Regions from separate parts of the Mesorhizobium sp. KR2-14 genome, predicted to be linked through region 2. Evidence: predicted binding sites of a transcription regulator. Region 2 holds the regulator's gene; each other region holds the start of a gene.
The links. The regulator HrcA, encoded in region 2, represses chaperone genes, less so after heat shock. The targets are predictions, from matches to a motif close to GTTAGCACTCNCNNNNNGNGAGTGCTAAC.
Positions count from the first base shown of each region.

Region 1: groES (co-chaperone GroES) is a predicted target of HrcA. The motif match lies at 1,654-1,682, and genes of this name have one in related genera.
Region 3: groES (co-chaperone GroES) is a predicted target of HrcA. The motif match lies at 5,130-5,158, and genes of this name have one in related genera.

Region 1 is NZ_JBDZDR010000009.1:150-7,634, forward strand. Features, by position in the region: partial or broken gene ABLE86_RS19360 (HAMP domain-containing protein) at 1-1,044, opposite strand, end outside; gene groES (co-chaperone GroES) at 1,829-2,143, shown strand; gene groL (chaperonin GroEL) at 2,195-3,823, shown strand; gene ABLE86_RS19375 (hypothetical protein) at 3,918-4,109, shown strand; gene ABLE86_RS19380 (hypothetical protein) at 4,400-4,741, shown strand; gene ABLE86_RS19385 (hypothetical protein) at 5,050-5,415, opposite strand; gene ABLE86_RS19390 (ABC transporter ATP-binding protein) at 5,492-6,559, opposite strand; gene ABLE86_RS19395 (ABC transporter permease) at 6,577-7,368, opposite strand; gene ABLE86_RS19400 (ABC transporter permease subunit) at 7,365-7,485, opposite strand, start outside.
Region 2 is NZ_JBDZDR010000002.1:91,570-99,054, reverse strand. Features, by position in the region: gene ABLE86_RS04985 (DUF2189 domain-containing protein) at 1-556, opposite strand, end outside; gene hrcA (heat-inducible transcriptional repressor HrcA) at 736-1,806, opposite strand; gene rph (ribonuclease PH) at 1,952-2,668, shown strand; gene ABLE86_RS04970 (VOC family protein) at 2,676-3,086, shown strand; gene rdgB (RdgB/HAM1 family non-canonical purine NTP pyrophosphatase) at 3,087-3,734, shown strand; gene hemW (radical SAM family heme chaperone HemW) at 3,746-4,900, shown strand; gene ABLE86_RS04955 (EamA family transporter) at 5,410-5,844, shown strand; gene rsmI (16S rRNA (cytidine(1402)-2'-O)-methyltransferase) at 5,931-6,830, shown strand; gene ABLE86_RS04945 (YraN family protein) at 6,823-7,194, shown strand; gene ABLE86_RS04940 (DUF3297 family protein) at 7,298-7,485, shown strand, end outside.
Region 3 is NZ_JBDZDR010000002.1:798,608-806,092, reverse strand. Features, by position in the region: gene ABLE86_RS08400 (bifunctional riboflavin kinase/FAD synthetase) at 1-108, opposite strand, end outside; gene ABLE86_RS08395 (TIGR01459 family HAD-type hydrolase) at 117-977, opposite strand; gene ABLE86_RS08390 (DHA2 family efflux MFS transporter permease subunit) at 1,157-2,689, opposite strand; gene ABLE86_RS08385 (HlyD family secretion protein) at 2,746-3,912, opposite strand; gene ABLE86_RS08380 (MarR family winged helix-turn-helix transcriptional regulator) at 3,909-4,385, opposite strand; gene ABLE86_RS08375 (hypothetical protein) at 4,619-4,912, opposite strand; gene groES (co-chaperone GroES) at 5,218-5,514, shown strand; gene groL (chaperonin GroEL) at 5,583-7,232, shown strand; gene ABLE86_RS08360 (CsbD family protein) at 7,394-7,485, shown strand, end outside.

The sequences.
Region 1 (7,485 bases), on a different contig from region 2:
CGCCTGGCCGTGGAACGGAACCTCGATGCGGTGGGTGAGGTCGCCCTGCGCCAGCCGGTCGAGCCCCTCGCCGAGCGCCGCGATCGCGATCTGGCTCTGGCGGTCCTCCTCGGCCTTGCGCGCCGCGGCCGCCGCCCGCTCCTCCTCAGCGCGCTGCCGGCTCGCCGCGGCCTCGGCCTCGAGCCGCAGCTTCTCGATCGCCGCCGCCTTGAACGTCTCGACCGCCGCCGCCATCTGGCCGACCTCGTCGCGCCGCCCCACCGCCGGCACCGCCACGCCGTGGTCGCCGGAGGCCAGCGCCCGCATCGCCGCCGTCATCTGGCTCACCGGCCGCGCGATCTGCCGCGACAGCCACCACGCAATCAGCACCAGAAACCCAACCGTCAGACCGGCACCGCCAAGCTGGAGCCGCTCGGCGAAAATGACGGCCTCGTCCTTGAGCCGGCGCACATCCTGCAGCCAGTCCGAGATCTGGGTCTGCACATCCGTAACCGCGGAGCGCGCAGCCATCTCGGTGTCGATGGTGTGCTCCGACGCCGCAAGGTCACGCGCGCGCTGCAGCATGTTCGGATCGGCCGCCAGCTTCACGATCGGATCGCCAACGTCGAGACGCCACTTCCGGGTGGCTGTATGGAATTTACCTATCGCCGCCAGCAGGCTTTCGTTGCCTTCCGCCTCGGCCTTGGCGTTGGCGACATGCTCCTCGAGCAGCTTGGTGGCGTCGCCGTAGCGGGTCCGCACATCGTTGTTCGGCGACAACGCGTAAAGACGCGCGAGGTTGAGCCTGTCGAGATGAAGCGCCTCGGCCTTGCTGAGTTCGGTCAGCAGGCGGTTTGCAGATTCATATTCACTGCTGGCGGTTTCAATCGTGCCGAGCGACCGCATCACGAGCAGCGCCACGACGATGCTGACGATGAAGATCGCCGAAAAACCCAGCGCCAGCTTGCGGACGATGTTGAGATCGGCCAGCGAGAAGCTCCATCGCCGCCGCCCGGACTTTCCGGCCCGGCGGGGAAGTTCTGTGTCGAATGCGATGGAACTCATTGGGTATTTCCTTGCCGTGGACGTGACAAAACTCAATTGCTTTCCTGCTTGCCGGCGCCGTCTGGAAGCCGACCGCTCAGCACAGAGGCCGAGACCCTGAAGCGCTTAGGCGCGAGGTGGTTGACGAATTGCGACATGCGCCGGAAGATTCGCGGAACGGCACGCTCTTCAGAAGATTTCGGCAAATATGGTTTTCCAATTCTTGCATTGAATTGCTTTGCGCTGCTTCAGGATCAGCCCGCATGGTTCTGAATGACGCCAGGATGCATCCGACGATGACTGCCATGCGAATTCCCCCTTTGCGGCCGCCAAACTCCCCCCTGGCCGACCTGCCCGTGCAGCATTGTTCGGTGCGCGGGAGGTTTCTTGCTGCCTCGCGTACCCTTGCTGCTTTCGCGCTGTTCATCTGCCCCGCGTCGCCTGTGTACGATACCGGACGAACGGCAGCGTACATATCCACAGGTTAACTGGAGTTTAAGGCCGATCCGGAGGCCGGGAACTTCCCCAACCGTGGGGCACAGGGCTGTTGCGCGGCGCGGGTTGCGAAGCCAGCATCGTCGCCGATGTATCGGCTTCGCGGTCAGCCCAATAGGCCCGTATTTTCATGGCGCTAGCACACCAAGGCAGCGAGTGCCAAAATTTTTGCGCCATCCTCTTGAAACGTCAAAACCCCGGAACTAGCTCGATATCGCGCGATGCCGGAGAGGGTCGCGCGCCCCGCTCCGCCGCCTCACGGATCGGAGCGGAGGAGCTTTCAAAACTGTTTGTCCTTGAGGAGAACGACATGAAGTTCCGTCCATTGCACGACCGCATCCTGGTCCGCCGCATCGAGGCCGAAGAGAAGACTGCCGGCGGCATCATCATTCCCGACACAGCCAAGGAAAAGCCGCAGGAGGGCGAGGTCATTGCCGTCGGTTCCGGCGCGCGTGCAGAGAGCGGCCAGGTCCTGCCGCTCGATGTGAAGGCCGGCGACCGGATCCTCTTCGGCAAATGGTCCGGCACCGAGATCAATCTCGATGGCGAGGACCTTCTCATCATGAAGGAAAGCGACGTGATGGGCGTGATCGAATCCGCCTCAACAGCCAAGAAGGCCGCCTGACGGCTTCTTGCGCCACCAGTCAACGAAACTGCCTATCGAAGGAGTGATCCAATGGCTGCCAAGGAAGTGAAGTTCCATTCCGAAGCCCGCGAGAAGATGCTGCGCGGCGTCGACATCCTGGCCAATGCGGTGAAGGTGACGCTTGGCCCCAAGGGCCGCAACGTCGTCATCGACAAGTCTTTCGGCGCGCCGCGTATCACCAAGGACGGCGTGAGCGTCGCCAAGGAAATCGAGCTCGAGGACAAGTTCGAGAACATGGGCGCGCAGATGGTGCGCGAAGTCGCCTCCAAGACCAGCGACCTGGCCGGTGACGGCACCACGACCGCGACCGTTCTCGCCCAGGCCATCGTCAAGGAAGGCGCCAAGGCCGTGGCCTCGGGCATGAACCCGATGGACCTGAAGCGCGGCATCGACAAGGCGGTCGAGGCCGTGGTGGCCGAGCTGAAGGCCAATGCCCGCAAGGTGACCAACAACGACGAGATCGCCCAGGTCGGCACCATTTCGGCTAATGGCGATGCCGAGATCGGCCGCTTCCTGGCCGAAGCGATGCAAAAGGTCGGCAATGAGGGCGTGATCACCGTCGAGGAAGCCAAGACCGCCGACACCGAACTCGAGGTGGTCGAGGGCATGCAGTTCGACCGCGGTTATCTCTCGCCCTACTTCATCACCAACCAGGACAAGATGCGCGTCGAGCTGGATGAGCCCTATGTGCTGATCCATGAGAAGAAGCTTTCCAACCTGCAGGCCATGCTTCCGGTGCTCGAAGCGGTGGTGCAGTCGGGCAAGCCGCTGCTCATCATCGCCGAGGATGTCGAGGGCGAGGCGCTGGCTACGCTGGTGGTCAACAAGCTGCGCGGCGGCCTGAAGGTCGCGGCGGTGAAGGCGCCCGGCTTCGGCGACCGCCGCAAGGCCATGCTGGAGGACATCGCCATCCTTACCGGCGGCACGGCGATCAGCGAGGATCTGGGCATCAAGCTTGAGAACGTCACGCTCAACATGCTCGGCCGCGCCAAGAAGGTGGTGATCGAGAAGGAAAACACCACCATCATCGATGGCGCCGGCTCCAAGAGCGAAATCCAGGCCCGTGTCACGCAGATCAAGGCCCAGATCGAGGAAACCACCTCCGACTACGACCGCGAAAAGCTGCAGGAGCGCCTGGCCAAGCTCGCCGGCGGCGTCGCCGTGATCCGCGTGGGCGGCGCGACCGAGATCGAGGTCAAGGAAAAGAAGGACCGTGTGGACGACGCGCTGCACGCCACGCGCGCGGCGGTGGAGGAAGGCGTGCTGCCGGGCGGTGGCGTGGCACTGCTGCGGGCCGCAAGCGCGCTTGAGGGCGTAAACCTCGACAATCCCGACCAGAAGCACGGTGTCGATATCGTGCGCCGCGCCATCGAGGCGCCGGTGCGCCAGATCGCCGAGAATGCCGGGGCCGAAGGCTCCATCATTGTCGGCAAGCTGCGCGAGAAGAACGAGTTCGGCTATGGCTGGAACGCCCAGACAGACGAGTTCGGCGACCTCTACGGGCAGGGCGTGATCGACCCGGTGAAGGTCGTACGCACTGCGCTGCAGGATGCGGCCTCGGTTGCCGGCCTGCTGGTCACCACCGAGGCCATGATCGCCGAAAAGCCGAAGAAGGAGGCCGCGCCCGCGATGCCCGCCGGAGGCGGCATGGACTTCTAACGCATGACCCGGTGCCCGCCTCCGGGCGGGCGCTACTTGCGTGAGAATTGCAAAGCTGCACCGTCATCCGGTGCGGCACAACTCCAGGTGTTTCATGACGAATACGGAAGCTTTCGCGGGGATCGCGCCGCCGCGCCACCCGCCGACCCAATTTGCATATGAGACCGAATGCAAGCAGGTGCTGGAGCCGGTGCTTCTGCAACTGCTCGACAAAGCAGAAGCCGCCGGATGGGACAGGCGCAAGGCGGCCTATGCGCTGATGTTCCTGGCGGCGAAGAACGTGTAGGCCGCTTCACAGGATCGTGACCCATAGGCCATTCGTTTTTCCGGCGCGACGGGTGGCGGCCACCCTCGCGCCGTCTTTCTTGATCGGAATGGCCGCCTCACCTGGGCCGAAGCTTCCTGTTTGAACAAGACAACTGCGGTGCGGCTTGAACTACTCGCGCCGGAGCAGTGCAGAGGCATCGCCTCGCCCCTATGCGAAGAATAGCTGGCGGATGCGGATGCGCGCCTATTTTCAAACCGTGCCTTGCCTTGTTAGACAGCCTTGCTCAATTTCGAGCAGGAAAAAGCATCATGAAGTTTAGATTGAATACCATTTCTGCTGCAACGTTCGCGGCCTGCTTGGCTTCCGCGTGCGCGGCGCAGGCGGAAGATCTTGTTTTCACGCTTACCAACGGCACCAACTCTGTTTTGACCCAGTTCCACACCTCGCCCACGGGCGTGAACGATTGGGAGGAAGATGTCCTCGGCCAGGAGGTACTGAACCCGGGTGAAAGCGCCACGGTGACAATCGCCGACGGCCGCACCGTCTGCGCATACGACATGAAGTTCGAGTTCTCGGAAGATTCCGAGCTCGACACCACGACCGATACGCAGGACCTGTGCGAACTCGGTTCCTACACGATCAACGAATAGTTTCGAATTCGGCCCCTGCCCTTCTGGCTGGGGCCTTCCCCGCAGTCCACGAGCCATCTTTTCACCCGGGGCAGCCGTGTCTCTGCGGTGCGTGCGGTGATGAGATCTTCCGGGCCATGCAAAGCCCGAAGGGAATTTCCAGACAACTCTGGCTCTCTGGAAAGTGACTTCAAATTTACTGGTCGAGCAGCAGCCCCAGGCACATCTTTAGGCGAAGTTGGCGGAGGCTTAGCGCAAACGGAATACTCTGAACGGAGATTACGACGATGCGTCTTTTGCTCGCTTCAATATCGTTGGGCGTACTAGCCCTAGTATCTGGATGTACAACCGGCTCCAGTGTGTACGGGATAACCGCACCCGGTTACTACGGGCCGCTGGTCGGCGGTGGAGTTGATCGTCTCCGTCGCAACAATTTCGTTGACTTCCGGCGTGTTGAACGCAACCGCCACAATCATGGCCATCATAACCACGGTCAAAACAATCACGGCCATCACGGCAGCCACGGCATGGGCGGCCACCACGGGATGGGTGGCCATGGCAGCCATGGCATGGGTGGCCACGCCGGTGGCGGCTATGGTGGCGGCGGTGGCGGCAGCTATGGTGGCGGTGGCCACGGCGGCCATTCCGGCGGAAATGGCGGCCACGGTGGTGGCGGCGGCCACTAATCGCCGCATGCGCACTTACGATCATGTCCGGCCGTGCCTTTGGGCCGGCCGGCGTGATTGCTCTCTTTAGTAAAGAACCAGCAGGTTAGTGAAGAACCAGCAAGTCGCTCGACGAGAAGCTGATCTCGGCCCTTTCGCCTACCACCGGCGGCGGGCTGGCGGGGCTGTTGAACGTGTCGAGAGACACGGCATTTTTGCCCAGCCCCACACGCACGCGGATGACCGACCCGAGGAAGCTGACGTCGGCGATGTGCCCGCCCAGGCTGGTGTCGCGCCCTTCCTGCTTGCCCAGAACGATCGCTTCGGGCCGAAGCGCCAGCGACAGCACGTCGCCCGCCTTGGCGCCGTTGATCGCACCCTTGTCGAGCGAGATATCGCGATCGTTGATCCTGACGGTGGCCGTGGCGGGGTCGATGACGGTTCCGTCGAGCACGTTGAGCGTGCCGACGAAATTGGCCACGAAGCGCGTGGCCGGCCGGTTGTAGATCTCGAACGGCGTGCCGACCTGCTCCACCTTGCCGTCATGCATGACCACGATGCGGTCGGACATCGACAGCGCCTCTTCCTGGTCGTGGGTCACGAAGATGGTGGTGATGTCGAGCTTCTTCTGGATCGCGCGGATTTCCTCGCGCAGCGAGATGCGCACCTTGGCGTCGAGCGCCGACAGAGGCTCGTCAAGCAGCAGCAGTTTCGGCTTGGGCGCCAGCGCGCGGGCGAGCGCCACGCGCTGCTGCTGGCCGCCGGAGAGCTGGTAGGGATAGCGGCTGCCGTAGTCGGGCAGCTTGATGATGCCGAGCATCTCCTCCACCCGCTGCTCGATCTCTGCCTTGGGCGCACCGGCCACCTTGAGCCCGAAGGCGATGTTCTGCGCCACCGTCAGGTTGGGGAACAGCGCGTAAGCCTGGAACACCATGCCGATATTGCGCTGGTTGGGCTTCAGCTTGGTGACGTCCTTGCCGCCGATCATGATACGGCCGGCGGTCGGCTCCTCGAAGCCGGCCACCGTGCGCAGCATGGTGGTCTTGCCGCAGCCTGAGGGGCCGAGAAAGGAAACGAACTCGCCGCGCGAGACGTCGAGATTGAAGTCCTTGACCACGGTGGTCTGGCCGAACGACTTGCGAACCCCCTGGATGCTGAGAAATGTTTCGGACATCGCGTCGTTTCTTTCGTTCAATTCGGGTTGTTGGCCGATTTCGGCGCGAAGCGGGACAATACCTGGATCACCGACATGCAGCCCCAGGTGATGGCGAAGGCGATCACCGCCAGCGCCGCCGGCTCATAGGCGCGGTTGGCGCCGATATTCTGCAGGTAGGGACCGAAGGCCGGCCTGTTGAGCAGGCTCGCCATGGTGAACTCGCCGATCACGATGGCAAAGGTAAGGAAGGCGCCTGAAAGCACCGCGATCAGCACGTTGGGCAGGATGATGCGGGCGATGATCGTGGTCCAGCCGGCGCCGTGCACCTGCGCGGCTTCTGTCAACGTGCGCACATCGATGGTGCGCAGGCCGGTATCCACCGCGCGGTACATGTAGGGCAGCGCCAGCGTGGCATAGCCGATCATCAGCAGGAAGTCGGTGCCCCGCGTGGTCGCCAGGAACGGCAAGGGCGAGTTCGAGCCATACATGCGGATGTAACCGAAGACGATGACGATTGCCGGGATGATCAGCGGCAAAAGCGTGATGAACTCGACAACCGGCCTGATCCACGGCATGCGCAGCCGGATCCAGTAGGCGGTCGGCACCACCAGGAGCACGCCGATGACGATCGTCAGGCAGGCGATAACCGTCGAGTAAAGGAAGGTTTCCTGGAAACGCACGTCGCCAAGCACCACCCGGTAGGCGTCGAAGGAATATTCGCCGCGGCGCATGCGCAGCGAAAACTCCAGCGTCGCGATCAGCGGAATGAAGAAATAGGCGGCCCCGAGAGCGAAGGTGAGCCATGCCCAGAAACGGCCGGCCTTCATTTGAGCCACCTCTCGCTGCGGACGCGGAACCAGATGTAGAAGATGTTGGCAAGCCCGGTGACGAAGATCATCCCGAATGCCAGCGCATAGCCGAGATGCGGGTTATGCAGCACGTCG
Region 2 (7,485 bases):
GCGCCACCACGGCGAAGCAGAAGCCGATGAGATTTCCCCACAGGATCAGCTGATGGCCGGCATAAGTCCGGAAGACCTCGTTGAAGAAAACGCGCATCGAGGCCGGCGCTTCGGGCCCGAACAGCGAAACATAGAGCGCCTTGGCGCTGAGCAGCCATACGATGAAGAGCACGAAAAGCCAGATGCCGAGCGCGACGATGGATGGCAGCGCCGGTGAATGCCTAACATCGAACGCATGGCCCCAGGATGCATCAAGGCCCAGTTCGCGCCGACGGCTGATCTCGTAGAGGCCGATCGCGGCGAGCGGCCCTAGCAGGGCAAATCCCGATGCCAGCGGAAACAACAGCGGCAGCGCGTTGCGACCGGAGGTCCATGACGCCAGGAAAACGCCAACAAGCGGGTAGATCACGCAAAGAAAGACATAGTGGGAAGGCTTTTCCCAAAAATCCCGCGCGCCCTGCCGAAGCGCGTCGAGCACATCCGCAAAACCGATCTTGCGCACCGTGATGCGTTCATAGCCTTCGGTGGCGCCTGCCATGACGTGGAAACCTGCCATTGCCGTTCCTCCACTGTTGGAGCGGCCACTGGTACATCCCGGCGCGCGAACTCTCGCCACGACGAACCGTGACCCGCACGGCAGTGATAATAATCCTTCAGGCGCTTCTTGTCGCCTCACGAACGTTTCAGGGATGCGACAAACGCCGCTGTGGAGCGGATGGCCTTCCCTGAACCGCCTTAGCGCAGCAGGCGGGAGATGAGCTGGGCGGTGTAGTCCACCATCGGCACGATACGGGCGTAGTTCAACCGGGTGGGCCCGATGACGCCGAGCGCGCCGACCACCCGAGCATCCTTGTCGCGATAGGGCGCGACCACCAGCGAGGAGCCGGAAAGCGAAAACAGCTTGTTTTCCGAACCGATGAAGATGCGCACGCCCGACCCAGCCTCTGCGAGATCGAGAAGCTGCTCCATGCTTTGCTGCGTCTCGAGGTCTTCGAACAGATGCTTCAGCAGCTCGATGTCGGCCTGGGCGGTGAGGTTTTCCAGGAGATTGGCGCGGCCACGCACGATGAGGCGCGCCGGCAAGCCGGTTTCGGCGCCTGCCCATATCGCCAGCCCCTTTTCGACCAGGTCCTGGGACAGCGCGTCCAGCGCGGCGCGCGTCTCCTCCTTGAGCCGGCCGATCTCGCTTCTGGCCTCTGCCAGCGTGCGGCCGCGCACATGCGCGTTGAGGTAGTTCGAGGCCTCGATGAGCTGGGAGGCAGTGACGCCGGCGGGCAACTCGACGACGCGGTTTTCCACATCGCCGTTCTGCGAAACCATGATGGCGAGCGCCCGGCGCGGATCGAGCTGGATGAATTCGATGTGCTTCAGCGGCACTTCGTTCTTGCTCGCCAGCACCAGACCGGCGCCGCGCGACAGGCCGGAGAGCATCTGGCTGGCGTCGATGAGCATCTGTTCCAGCGTGGCGCCGCTGCCGGCTGCCTTGAGCTGGGTCTCGATCGAGCGGCGCTCCTCTTCGCTGAGGTCGCCTATCTCCATGAAGGCGTCGACGAAGAAGCGCAGGCCCTGCTGCGTGGGCAGGCGGCCGGCGGAAATATGCGGCGCATAGATCAGCCCAAGCTGCTCCAGGTCGCTCATGACGTTGCGCACGGTGGCGGGCGACAGGCTGGAAGGCAGCATGCGCGCCAGATTGCGCGAGCCGACCGGCTCGCCGTCTTTCAGGTAGGATTCCACGATGCGACGGAAGATCTCGCGCGAACGCATGTCGAGCGACGGCAACATTGGATCCAGAACAGGCTTCGTCATGGTCTCATCAAACCTCCGGAATCAAGATATAGATTCACCCAGCCGGAACACAACCGTGCCGCGGTGCCGCTGCTTTTCCTTTGCGCTAGGGCCGGCATGAGGCTACAAGCCGGCCAGAAAACAGCTCTCAAGAAGAAAGAACCGCATGCGCCCTTCCAAACGCCAACCCGACGAAATGCGCCCCATCTCGTTCGAGCGCAACGTTTCCAAGCACGCGGAAGGCTCCTGCCTCGTCAAATTCGGCGACACGCATGTGCTGTGCACCGCCAGCCTGGAGGAAAAGGTGCCGGGCTGGATGCGCAACACCGGCAAGGGCTGGGTGACGGCCGAATACGGCATGCTGCCGCGCTCCACCGGCGAACGCATGCGCCGCGAGGCCGCCGCCGGCAAGCAGGGCGGCCGCACGCTGGAAATCCAGCGCCTGATCGGCCGCTCCTTGCGCGCCGTGGTGGACCTGCAGGCGCTGGGCGAGATGCAGATCACGGTCGACTGCGACGTCATCCAGGCCGACGGCGGCACGCGCACGGCCGCCATCACCGGCGGCTGGGTGGCGCTGCACGACTGCCTGCGCTGGATGGAAGCGCGCCAGATGATCTCGGTTGCCAAGGTGCTAAAGGACCATGTCGCCGCGATCTCCTGCGGCATCCATGAGGGCCAGCCGGTGCTCGACCTCGACTACCTGGAAGACTCCTCGGCCGGCACCGACGCCAATTTCGTCATGACGGGCAAGGGCGGCATCGTCGAGATCCAGGGCACTGCCGAAGGCGCGCCCTTCTCGGAAGAAGAGTTCACCAATCTCATGGCGCTGGCCAAGAAGGGTATTTCGCGGCTGGTGAGCCTGCAGCAGATGGCGGTGGCCTGAGGCAAAAATGCGCCCCTCCGGCATCCTCGAAAGCGCCCTCTACGTCTCCGACCTCGACGCGGCGGAGACGTTTTACGGTGAGGTGATGGGGCTGGAGCGCATTGCCAAGGTGCCGGGCCGGCATGTCTTCTTCCGCTGCGGGCAAGGCGTGCTCCTGCTGTTCAACGCCGAGGCGACGCAGCATCCGCCCGCCTCGGACGCGAAACTTCCGGTGCCGCCGCATGGCACGGTGGGTGAGGGCCACCTCTGCTTTTCGGGCACCGCCGATGAAATTGCGCGATGGAAGGCCCATCTGCAGGCCAGCAACGTCGCCATCGAAGCCGATTTCGAATGGCCAAACGGGGGCCGTTCCATCTATTTCCGCGACCCTTCAGGCAATTCGCTGGAGATCGCCGAACCACGTATCTGGGGTATCTGAATGCGCATTCTGACCGACCGGGAAATCGTCGTCGCCAGCCACAATGACGGCAAGCTGCGCGAATTCGCCGACCTGATGGCGCCGTTCGGCTTCAAGGCGAAGTCGGCCAAGGAGTTCGGTCTGCCCGAGCCCGACGAGACCGGCACCACATTTGAGGAGAACGCCGCGATCAAGGCGCTGGCCGCCGCGACCGCCACCGGCCTGCCGGCGCTGTCGGACGATTCCGGCCTGTGCGTGGATGCGCTCGACGGGCAGCCGGGCGTCTACACCGCCAACTGGGCCGAGAAGCCCGACGGCAGCCGCGACTTCGCCATGGCCATGCAGCGCACGGAAGATGCGATGAACGAGGCCGGCGCGGTTTCGTCCGACCAGCGCAGCGGCCGCTTCGTCGCCGTCATCTGCGTGGCCTGGCCGGACGGTCACACCGAATATTTCCGTGGCGAGGCCGAAGGCCAACTGGTCTGGCCGCCGCGCGGCGAGAAGGGTTTCGGCTACGATCCCGTCTTCTTGCCGGAAGGCCATGACAAGACCTTCGGCGAGATGACGGCCGAGGAAAAGCACGGCTGGAAGCCGGGCCAGGACAAGGCGCTTTCGCACCGCGCCCGCGCCTTCCAGAAATTTGCCCGCGCCATGCTCGGCTCGGCCTGAAGGACGCGATATTGACCAGCAGCGAACCGGGCTTCGGCGTCTACATCCACTGGCCGTTCTGCGCGGCCAAGTGCCCCTATTGCGACTTCAACAGCCATGTCCGCCACCAGCCGGTGGACCAGGAGCGTTTTGTCCGCGCCTTCGAGGCCGAACTGGCGACGATGCGCCAGCGCACCGGTCCGCGCGAGGTGACCAGCATATTCCTCGGCGGCGGCACGCCCTCGCTGATGAAGCCGCAGACGGTGGCGGCCGTACTCGACGCGGTCGCCGCCAACTGGACCGTGCCGCAGGGCGTGGAAATAACGCTGGAGGCCAACCCCTCCTCCGTCGAGGCCGAGCGCTTCCGCGGCTATCGCGCCGCCGGGGTCAATCGCGTTTCGCTGGGCGTTCAGGCACTGAACGACGCCGACCTGCGCTTCCTTGGCCGGCTGCACAGTGTCGAGGAAGCGTTGCAGGCCATCGCGCTGGCGCGCGAAACATTCCCGCGCCTGTCCTTCGACCTGATCTATGCCCGGCCCGGCCAGACGCCGCAGGCCTGGGCGGCCGAGCTGAAGCAGGCGATTGGCCATGCCGTCGACCACCTCTCGCTCTACCAGCTCACCATCGAGGAAGGCACGCGCTTCCATGCGCTCCATGAGGCGCACAAGTTCGAACTGCCGGACGCCGACCAGGCGGCCGAGCTCTATGCGATCACGCAGGAGGTTACGGCCGCGCACGGGCTGCCTGCCCACGAAATCTCCAACCACGCCCGGCCCGGCGCGGAAAGCCGGCACAACCTGATCTACTGGCGCTACGGCGAATATGTCGGCGTCGGCCCCGGCGCGCACGGCCGCTTCGTGGAGGATGGGCGGCGCGTGGTGACCATTGCCGAAAAGATGCCCGAGACCTGGCTCGAGCTGGTCGAGACCAAGGGCCACGGCGTCACCGGCGGCGAGATACTGACCCGTTCGGAGGAAGCCGACGAATTCCTGCTGATGGGCCTGCGGCTCGTCGAAGGCATCGACCTCGTGCGCTACGAGGCGCTTTCGGGGCGGGAATTGTCTCCGGCGCGCGTGTCGATATTGCGGGACGAAGGGCTCATAGAGCCCGTCGGCAATTCGCGCCTTCGCGCCACCCCTTCGGGCATGATCGTGCTGGATGCGGTGGTGGCCGACCTGGCGCGGTGAGAGGCCGGCTGCGCCAATGCTCTAGGCGCAAAAAATCTTCTGATCTGTAGCGGCGGCGAGTATGTCGAGGCATGGATTCCCGACACTCTCCGCTCGTTTCACTCGCTCACGAGGTCGGGAATGACGGCGTTGAGAGCTTCCGCGCACCAATGCTCTCGCTCGGCGTGAAACCCGGCTCTTGCCGAGCTTCGAACTGATTGCGTTTCACGCATGGACGTCGGTGGCCGCCTCCGGCTCGGCGTCGCCTCGCCGGTAGCCCGCTACGTCCCTGCCGGGAGTGTCCTCCGTCCGGCCGAGAGGCGGCACGATACTCCAGCCGTCATTCCCGACCTCGTGAGCGAACGGAGTGAGCGGAGAGTGTCGGGAATCCATGCCTCTCCAGCAACAACGAGCCAGCGGTGCAAGCGATATACCCGCCAGCCGTAAACGTCCGTCAACCCATCCGTTTTCCACCTCTCCCCCAAAATGCTACAGCCTTTGCACCAACGTCCCGGCGGAGAAATCAGCCCATGACCATCTACTCATCCTGGCAGTTCTGGGCGGTGCTGTCGGCCGCCTTCGCAGCACTCACCGCCATCTTCGCCAAGGTCGGCGTTGAAAACGTCAACTCCGACTTCGCCACGCTGATCCGCACCATCGTCATCCTGCTGGTGACGGCCGGCATCGTGGTCGCCACGGGACAGGCGCAGGCGCTCGGGTCGATCTCCACGAAGACATATACCTTCCTGATCCTGTCCGGGTGCGCGACGGGCGCTTCGTGGCTCTGCTACTTCCGCGCGCTGAAGCTTGGGCAGGCCGCGCAGGTGGCTCCCATCGATAAGCTCAGCGTGGTTCTTGTCGCGGTGTTCGGCGTGGTCTTTCTGGGCGAGCGGCTGACCAGCGCCAACTGGCTCGGCATCGCGCTGATTGCCGCCGGTGCGGTGCTGGTCGCCTACCGTGTCTGACTGCCCCGATTTTCAGGAACGGCGCGAAACGTCTTTTGCAACGCACGGCCGCCCATGCGAAAGAGGGCGACCAAGGAGAAGGCAGCGTGACGACGGACAGCGGCAGGAAGAGTTTTATGATCGGGCAGACGGAAGTCGCCGCCCGGCCGCTGGAGGTAGCGCTCTATCTCGTCGCCACGCCCATCGGCAATCTCGGCGACATAACTTTGCGCGCGCTGGAAACCCTGGCCGGGGCCGACGTGCTTGCCTGCGAGGACACGCGCGTCACCCGCGTGCTGCTCGACCGTTACGGCGTCCGCCAGCGCCCGACGCCCTATCACGAGCACAATGCGGCCGAGGCCGGTCCACGACTGATCGAGGCGCTGGAGGCGGGCAGAAGCGTGGCGCTTGTCTCGGATGCCGGCACGCCGCTCGTCTCCGACCCGGGCTACCGGCTGGTGGAACAGGCGCTGGAACGCGGCATCCGAGTGGTGCCGATCCCCGGCCCGTCCGCCGTGCTGGCGGCACTGACCGCCTCGGGCCTGCCTTCGGACGCCTTCATGTTTGCCGGCTTCCTGCCGGTGAAGGACGGCCAGAAGCGCACCCGGCTGTCCGAACTTTCCGCCGTGCCGGCAACGCTGATCTTCTTCGAATCGCCGCGCCGGCTAGCCGACACGCTGGTCGACATGGCCGATGTCTATGGCGACCGGCCGGCCGCGATCGGCCGCGAACTCACCAAGACCTTCGAGGAGATGCGAACCGGCACGCTGGCAGCACTTGCCGCACATTATGCCGAGGCGCCGACGCCCAAGGGCGAGATCGTCATCTGCGTCGGGCCGCCGATTGCTAAGGCCACCGAGGCCGAGGACGTCGACCGCCTGCTGCTTTCGCTTGCGGCCGAGATGCCGGCCTCCAAGGCGGCGGCCGAGGCCGCGCGCATGACCGGCGGTCAAAAGCCCGCGCTCTATCGCCGCCTGCTCGAACTCAAGGAAGGTGGCGGTGGCTGATACGCTGGCGCGACGCAAGGCCTATAGGCGCGGACACCGCGGCGAATGGCTTGCGGCACTCGCGCTGATGCTGAAAGGCTACCGCATCGTGGCGCGGCGCTACCGGACAAAACTCGGCGAGATCGACCTCATCGCCCGGCGCGGCGACCTCGTGCTGATCGTAGAGGTGAAGGTGCGCCCCACCCTTGCCGAAGCCATGGAGGCAGTGGCCTACGGCTCGGAACGCCGCATCGAGGGCGCGGCCGATCTCTGGCTGTCGCGCCAGCCGGATTACGGCCGGCTTTCCGTGCGCTTCGACCTGGTGGCGGTGCTTCCGCGTCGCTGGCCGGTGCATGTGGAGAATGCATTCCAGGGGCGGAATTGAGCGTGGGGCTTTACGCTGACGGCCGATGCCCTTAACAGGCCTCGCAAAGCTTGCGACGCGGGCAATCGCGTCCGCATCGCGCCAAGGATTACTGGAGAAAGCAATGACCCTTCCCGACCGGCTGAGCATCGACCCGCGCAGCCCCTTCTTCAACGACGAAGTGCTGGAACGCGGCGTCGGCATCCTGTTCAACGGACGCGAGCGCGAGGATGTCAGCGAATATTGCGTCAGCGAGGGCTGGATCCGCGTGCCTGCCGGCAAGTCCAAGGACCGCTTCGGCCAACCGATCAC
Region 3 (7,485 bases), 710 kb from region 2:
CTGATGGCCGCGATGCACACCGTCGAAATTGCCAATGGCCACCACGCCGCCGCGCAGCGGCTCTGGCAATCTCTGGGTATCGCGAATGCGCTGGAAGGACTGGCTCATATGCTCTTCTACCGAAGCCTGGGAATGACCGCCAGCGGACGATGGCCGTGCTTTTCGAGGAAATCCGAAAGCCGCTCCAGATCGGGGTTGAGCGCATCGCCGTAGTCACCGGCGTGGATGCCGCCCGAGACGTAGAGCACGTCCAGGCCATTGTCGGCCGCGCCCTTCACGTCAGTCATCATGCCGTCGCCGATGCCGAGCGCCTCTTCGGGGGCAACCTGGCGCCCCAGAACTTCACCGGCTGCGTCAAGCGCGGCGGCATAGATCGGGCGGTGCGGCTTGCCCGAAACAAGAGTTCGCCCGCCAAGCAGCGTATAATCGCGCGCCAAGGCGCCGGCGCACCAGATCAGCCTGTCGCCGCGCTCGACCACGATGTCGGGATTGGCGCAGATGAACGGCAGGTTGCGCGAACGCAGCCGCTGCAGCATCTCGGTATAGTCCTCGGGCGTCTCGACTTCGTCGTCGAACAAGCCGGTGCAAACCACGGCATCCGCCTCGAACTCCTCGACCAGCTCGCAATCGATACCGTCGTAGATGGACTGATCACGCTCGGGGCCGAGATGGAAGATCTTGCGCGGCGCCGTGCGGATCAGGTCACGGGTGACATCGCCGGAGGTGACGATGCGATCCCATGCGTCCTCCGGCACGCCGATCGACGCCAGTTGCTCCACCACCCCGTCGCGCGGGCGCGGTGAATTGGTGATCAGCACAACGGCCAGCCCGTTCTCCCGAGCACGGCGCAAGGCCTCTCCAGCTTCGGGGAAAGGATCGATCCCGTTGTGCAGCACGCCCCAGACATCGCACAGCAGGGCGGCGTAGCGGTCGGTCAGGGCGTCCAGCGTTCCGATCGTTTCGGGCGACCCCGTCATGGCATTTCCTTCACTGTCGTCTTTCGTGGGATTGCTTGGGGCGAATGGCCCGGCGGCCCGGGATTAGCCCAAGCGCCGCAGCGTGTCACCACCTTTCGGTCGGGCCAGGCCCGGCCTGAGCCCCCCGGCGAAAGGGAACACGGAACCGGCCGCCGCTGTTCAGGCGGCCGGTCGCGGCATCAATCCATATGGGCAGCGGGCGCGGCTGCCCCGACCGGCGCCACCCTCGGCTTGCGCAGAAGCAGGGCCAGAGGAATGGCGCAGAGCGAGACGATCATCATCAACTTGAAGTCGTTGACGTAGGAAATCATCATCGCCTGCTGCGTGACCAGCCGGTCGATCTGGGCCAGAGCAGCCAGGTTTCCAGACGCCGCGTCCGGCGACAGCGCCTGCAGGCTTTGGTTGTAGGGCGTGATGTTGGCGATCAGCTCGGAATGGTTGATCTGCGTGTTCTGGGTCAGCATCACCGTCACCACCGAGATGCCGATGGAAGACCCGATATTGCGCACAAGGCTGAACAGGCTGGTGGCATCGGTGCGGTAGCGCGGGTCGAGCGTTGCGAAGGCAACCGTCGACAGCGGCACGAAAACCAGGCCCAGCCCCAGCCCCTGCACGATGCCGGTAACGATGATCAGATGGGAGTCCATCTGCGGCGAGAATCCGGACATCGTGTAGAGCGACTGCGCCGTCAGCAACAGGCCGGTGACGACCAGAAGCCGAGCGTCGATGATGCGCACCAGCCGCCCGACCATGAGCATCGAGATCATCGTGCCGACACCGCGCGGCGCCATGATGAGGCCGGTGGTGATGGTCGGATAGTTGAACAGCGTCGACAGCATCGGCGGCAGCAGCGCCAGGCTCGCCAGCAGGATCACGCCGATGACGAAGATGAACACCAGGCCGGTCGCAAAATTGCGATCCTTGAAGATCTTTGGGTCGATGAAGGTGTTCTGCCCCGTCAGCAGATGCACGATGAAGACCCAGAAGCCGATGATCGCGAGGCCCAGTTCGATCCAGATCTCGACCGAGGAGAACCAGTCCACCTCGGCGCCGCGGTCGAGCATGAGCTGCAGCGCGCCAACGCCAAGGCTGAGCATGGCGAAGCCGAAGAAGTCGAATCCGCGCAGACGCTTGGCCACGGCCGGCAGATAGGCGGCGCATCCGAGGAAGGCGATGATGCCGACCGGCAGGTTGATGAAGAAAACCCAGCGCCAGTTGAAGCTTTCAGTCAACCAGCCGCCCAGCGTCGGGCCGATGATGGGGCCGACCATGATGCCGGCGCCCCACAGCGCCATCGCCTGGCCGTGACGTTCCTTCGGGTTGATGTCGAGCAGGAAGGTCTGCGACAGCGGCACGATCGCGGCGCCGAACACACCCTGGAGCAGGCGGAAGGTCACCATGCTCTCCAGGCTCCACGCAACGCCACAAGCCATGGACGTGATGGTGAAGCCCACGACAGAGGTGAGGAAAAGTTCCTTGCGCCCGAAACGGTCGGACAGCCAACCGGTCACCGGCGTCATGATGGCCGCGGCAACGATGTAGGAGGTCAGCACCCAGTTGATGGTGTCGGCCGACGCACCGAGGTCGCCCACCATCGAAGGCAGCGCGACGTTCGCGATCGTGGTGTCGAGCACCTGCATGACCGTCGCAAGCATGATCGACACCGTTATCAGTCCCCGATGCGGGACCTCGGCGTGGGTTGTCGGGCTCATGGATTAGGACCTGAAATGCCGACGCCATCTTGGAAGGCGCCCGCTGGATTTTCCTGTTACTTCACGTTGTCGGCTGCGACCGCACTGGACAGCAGCCCGGGCAAGCCGCGGGCCACGCCCGTATCCACCGTCACGGTGGCGCTCATGCCGGTGCGCAGGGCGACATCCAGATGATCGGTGTCGACCTTCAGCCGCACCGGGATGCGCTGGGTAACCTTCACCCAGTTGCCGGTCGCGTTCTGCGCCGGAAGCAGCGAAAACTCCGCGCCCGTGCCTGCGCCAATCGCCTCGACCGTGGCCTTCAGCGGATGGTTGGGATAGGTGTCGAGCGTGACTTCAGCCTTCTGCCCCGGCTTCACATTGGTGAGCTGGGTCTCCTTGAAATTGGCATCCACCCACAGTTCGTCGGTCTCGACCAGGCTGAACAGCGGCGTGCCCACGCCGACGAACTGGCCCACCTTGAACGAAGAAGCCTGGGCAATCATGCCGTCGGCCGGGGCTCGCACGGTCGTCTGCTCCAGCGCGTAGGCCGCGTTGTCACGCGTCGCCTGCGCGGCGAGCACGGTCGGGTGCTTGTCGGTTTCTATGTCGGGATTGCCACCGAGGGCGGCACGCGCGCTGGCGATACCCTGAACCGCGGCGGCATGCTGCTCTTGCGCCTTGGCCAGGTCGCGGCGCGCCTGATCCAGGTTCGATTTCGAGCTGAAGCCGCGGCTTTCGAGCTCCATGCTGCGATTGAACTGCGACTGGAGATAGGTCACGTCACCGGCGGTCACGCGCTCCTGCGCCACCGCCTGGCTGTAGGCGGCCCGCAGTTGCTCGACATTCAGCTTTGCTGCTGCCAACGCGGCGTCCGCCTGCGCCAGAGCGATGCGATACGGCTCCGGGTCGACGACGAAGAGAACGTCCCCCGCCTTGACCATCTGGTTGTCGGCCACATTCACGCCGATCACGCGGCCAGCCTCCTGCGAGGCAATCGAAACCTTGGCCTGGCGCAGGTTGGCGTTGTCCGTCTCCTGGTAGCGTCCGCCGGTCACCCAGACATAGCCGCCGCCAACGATCAGCGCCAAGGGCAGCGCGAGCATGAGGAACATGCGGCCTGCGCGGCGCTTTCGCACCGGCTTTGCAGCCTGTTGATCAGGTTGGGCAACGGTCACCTTCGGCGAGAGCTTTTCCGCTTCGACCTCGGTGACATGGTCGTTGAGTTTCGAAACGGCATTCATCCTGTTGCACCCTTTGACAATGTCTGCTTGTGGTCCGGCGCTTCGGCGTCGGAAAGATTTTCAATGATCTTCGCAAGCCCACGGAGAACCCCCTGGCGCTCGCTGGGCGAAAGGCCGGTCAGTGCCTGCTCGAACACGTCCCCGGCCACTGCCCTGATCGCTCCAAATGCTTCGCGGCTTTTTTCGCTCGGAAAGATCATCCGCACGCGCCGATCGGCAGCATCCTGCCGCCGCTCAATCCAGCCGCCTTCCTCCATTCGGTCGAGCAGCCGCGACACACTGATCGGCTCGACTTCGAGCAATTCAGCCAGGCGAGCCTGCGCGACCCCTTCATCCTTCACCACGCGCACCAGCAGCCGCCATTGCGCCGAGGAAAGTCCATATTCGCGACCCAGCTTCTCAAAGCGCCTGCGCATCAAACGCCCCGCGTCATGAATGAGAAAGCCGAGCCTTTCCGTACCTTCGAATTCCATGAGCGCGATATATTATAAGCATGCTTAGCATTCAACAGCCGTCTTGCGCGGATCGCAAAGATTTGACTCGCCGGCTCAAAGGGCAACGCCTCGATCCGCCGCCCTCCTTCCAGAGGCCGAACAGCAGCGCACATCAGCAGGCAACAGTTGCTCCGGCAGCACACGAGGCGCTGGCCCGGCGCTCCTTTCGAATCCTTGGTTTGCAAGTGTGGAACAGGTCCCGCCCTGGCAACTCAGCCTTCAGCCGGACGGAGCAGACTGATGCGCTCCCTCAAAGCACGCGACCGGACGGCACGCACCGGCAACTTGAAACGACGCGCTATTTCGGACGGCCGCAGTTGCTCGGCCGCCAGCCGCCGCAGCTTGTTGATGTCCCTTTTGGTCCAGTACTTGTACTTGCCCCACCGCTTCATCTTGTTGGTGGGCACGCCGGCGCGCTCAGGGCAACGTCGCGACGACCCACTTTCCACAGCGAGAGAGATCGCAGCCTGCGCGGCAGGCAATTCGGTTTCGGTGTCCAGCGACATCGTTTAATCCAGCCCGAGGAGGCGCGCGCGAGGACCGCACGACGCGAACTCAGGCCGGATGAACTGCCAACCGACCGATGCGGTCATAAAGGCCCACGTACATCTGAGTGGGAATATTTATGCTGCAATTCACAGGTGTTAGCAATCGCCGCGTTTGGCCTTCGCCCGACCTGCGGCTTCTTGACTCCGAAACGGCCCCGGCTTATTTGATCCTCGCGTTAGCACTCCATCCCAACGAGTGCTAACGCTGGTCCGGGAAGCCCGGACGGAGGAATCGTTCAACATCCGCACCAAGGATAACCAAAATGGCAAAGTCGAATTTCCGCCCGCTTCATGACCGCGTGGTCGTTCGCCGGGTCGAGTCTGAAGAGAAGACTGCTGGCGGCATCATCATTCCGGACACCGCGAAGGAAAAGCCGCAGGAAGGCGAAATCGTTGCCGTCGGCTCGGGTGCTCGCGACGACTCCGGCAAGGTGGTTCCGCTGGAAGTCAAGGCCGGCGACCGCGTTCTGTTCGGCAAGTGGTCGGGCACCGAAGTCAAGCTCAATGGCGAAGACCTTCTGATCATGAAGGAATCCGACATCATGGGCATCATCGGCTGAATTCAGCAACCGCACCCATAGAATTTTGAATTTCGGGTCCGGACACGGCCCGCTCCAGGAGCTTAGAAATGGCTGCTAAAGAAGTAAAGTTTTCCCGCGATGCCCGTGAGCGCATGCTGCGCGGCGTCAACATCCTTGCCGACGCGGTGAAGGTGACGCTTGGCCCGAAGGGCCGTAACGTCGTCATCGACAAGTCGTTCGGTGCCCCGCGCATCACCAAGGACGGCGTGTCGGTCGCCAAGGAAATCGAGCTTGAGGACAAGTTCGAGAACATGGGCGCCCAGATGGTGCGCGAAGTCGCTTCGAAGACCAACGACATCGCCGGCGACGGCACCACGACCGCGACCGTTCTGGCCCAGTCCATCGTCCAGGAAGGCCACAAGGCGGTTGCCGCCGGCATGAACCCGATGGATCTGAAGCGCGGTATCGATCTGGCCGTTTCGGAAGTCGTGGCTCACCTCGTCAAGAGCTCGACGAAGATCAAGACCTCGGAAGAAGTCGCCCAGGTCGGCACCATCTCGGCCAACGGCGAGAAGGAAATCGGCGAGATGATCGCCGAGGCCATGCAGAAGGTCGGCAACGAGGGCGTCATCACGGTTGAGGAAGCCAAGACCGCCGAGACCGAGCTCGAGGTCGTCGAAGGCATGCAGTTCGACCGCGGCTACCTGTCGCCTTACTTCGTGACCAATCCGGAAAAGATGGTCGCCGATCTGGAAGACGCCTACATCCTGCTGCACGAGAAGAAGCTCTCCAACCTGCAGGCTATGCTGCCGGTTCTGGAAGCTGTCGTGCAGACCTCCAAGCCGCTGCTCATCATCTCGGAAGACGTCGAAGGCGAGGCTCTGGCCACGCTGGTCGTCAACAAGCTGCGTGGCGGCCTGAAGATCGCCGCCGTCAAGGCTCCGGGCTTCGGCGACCGCCGCAAGGCCATGCTGGAAGACATCGCCATCCTCACCGGTGGCCAGGTCATCTCCGAAGACCTCGGCATCAAGCTCGAGAACGTCACGCTCAACATGCTGGGCCGTGCAAAGAAGGTGTCGATCTCCAAGGAGAACACCACCATCGTCGACGGCGCCGGCCAGAAGGCCGAGATCCAGGGCCGCGTCGCCCAGATCAAGCAGCAGATCGAAGAGACCACTTCGGACTACGACAAGGAGAAGCTGCAGGAACGCCTCGCCAAGCTGGCCGGCGGCGTTGCCGTGATCCGCGTTGGCGGTGCGACCGAGGTCGAGGTCAAGGAGCGTAAGGACCGCGTCGACGACGCCCTCAACGCGACCCGCGCGGCCGTCGAGGAAGGCATCGTTCCGGGTGGTGGCGTTGCGCTGCTGCGCTCCTCGCTCGCCATCAAGGCGGAAGGCGAGAATGCCGACCAGGCCGCTGGCATCAACATCGTGCGTCGCGCTCTGCAGGCTCCGGCCCGCCAGATCGCCTCGAACGCTGGTGACGAAGCCTCGATCGTGGCTGGCAAGATCCTCGAGAACAAGTCGGCTACCTTCGGCTACAACGCCCAGACCGGCGAATATGGCGACATGATCGCGTTCGGCATCGTCGATCCGGTCAAGGTTGTCCGCACCGCTCTGCAGGACGCCGCTTCGGTCGCTGGCCTGCTGGTCACCACCGAGGCCATGATCGCCGAAGCCCCGAAGAAGGACTCCGGCGCTGGCATGCCCGGCATGCCCGGCGGCGGCATGGGCGGCATGGGCGGCATGGATTTCTAAGGAAATCCATAAAGCATCAGGCTTACGGAAAGGGCGCCCTTGCGGCGCCCTTTTTGTTTGCGCAGCGCCGATTCACCCCTGCCCCACGCGAAGCAATCTCGCAACTTTTTGCGTTGAAGGCCGTTAGCCGACGCCAACGAAAAAACTCGGGAGATACGGACATGGTGAACAAGGACCAGATCAAAGGCGTCGCAAAGCAAGCCAAGGGCGCTGTCGAGGAAGCCGCCGGGAAGCTCACCGGCAACAAGCGCAC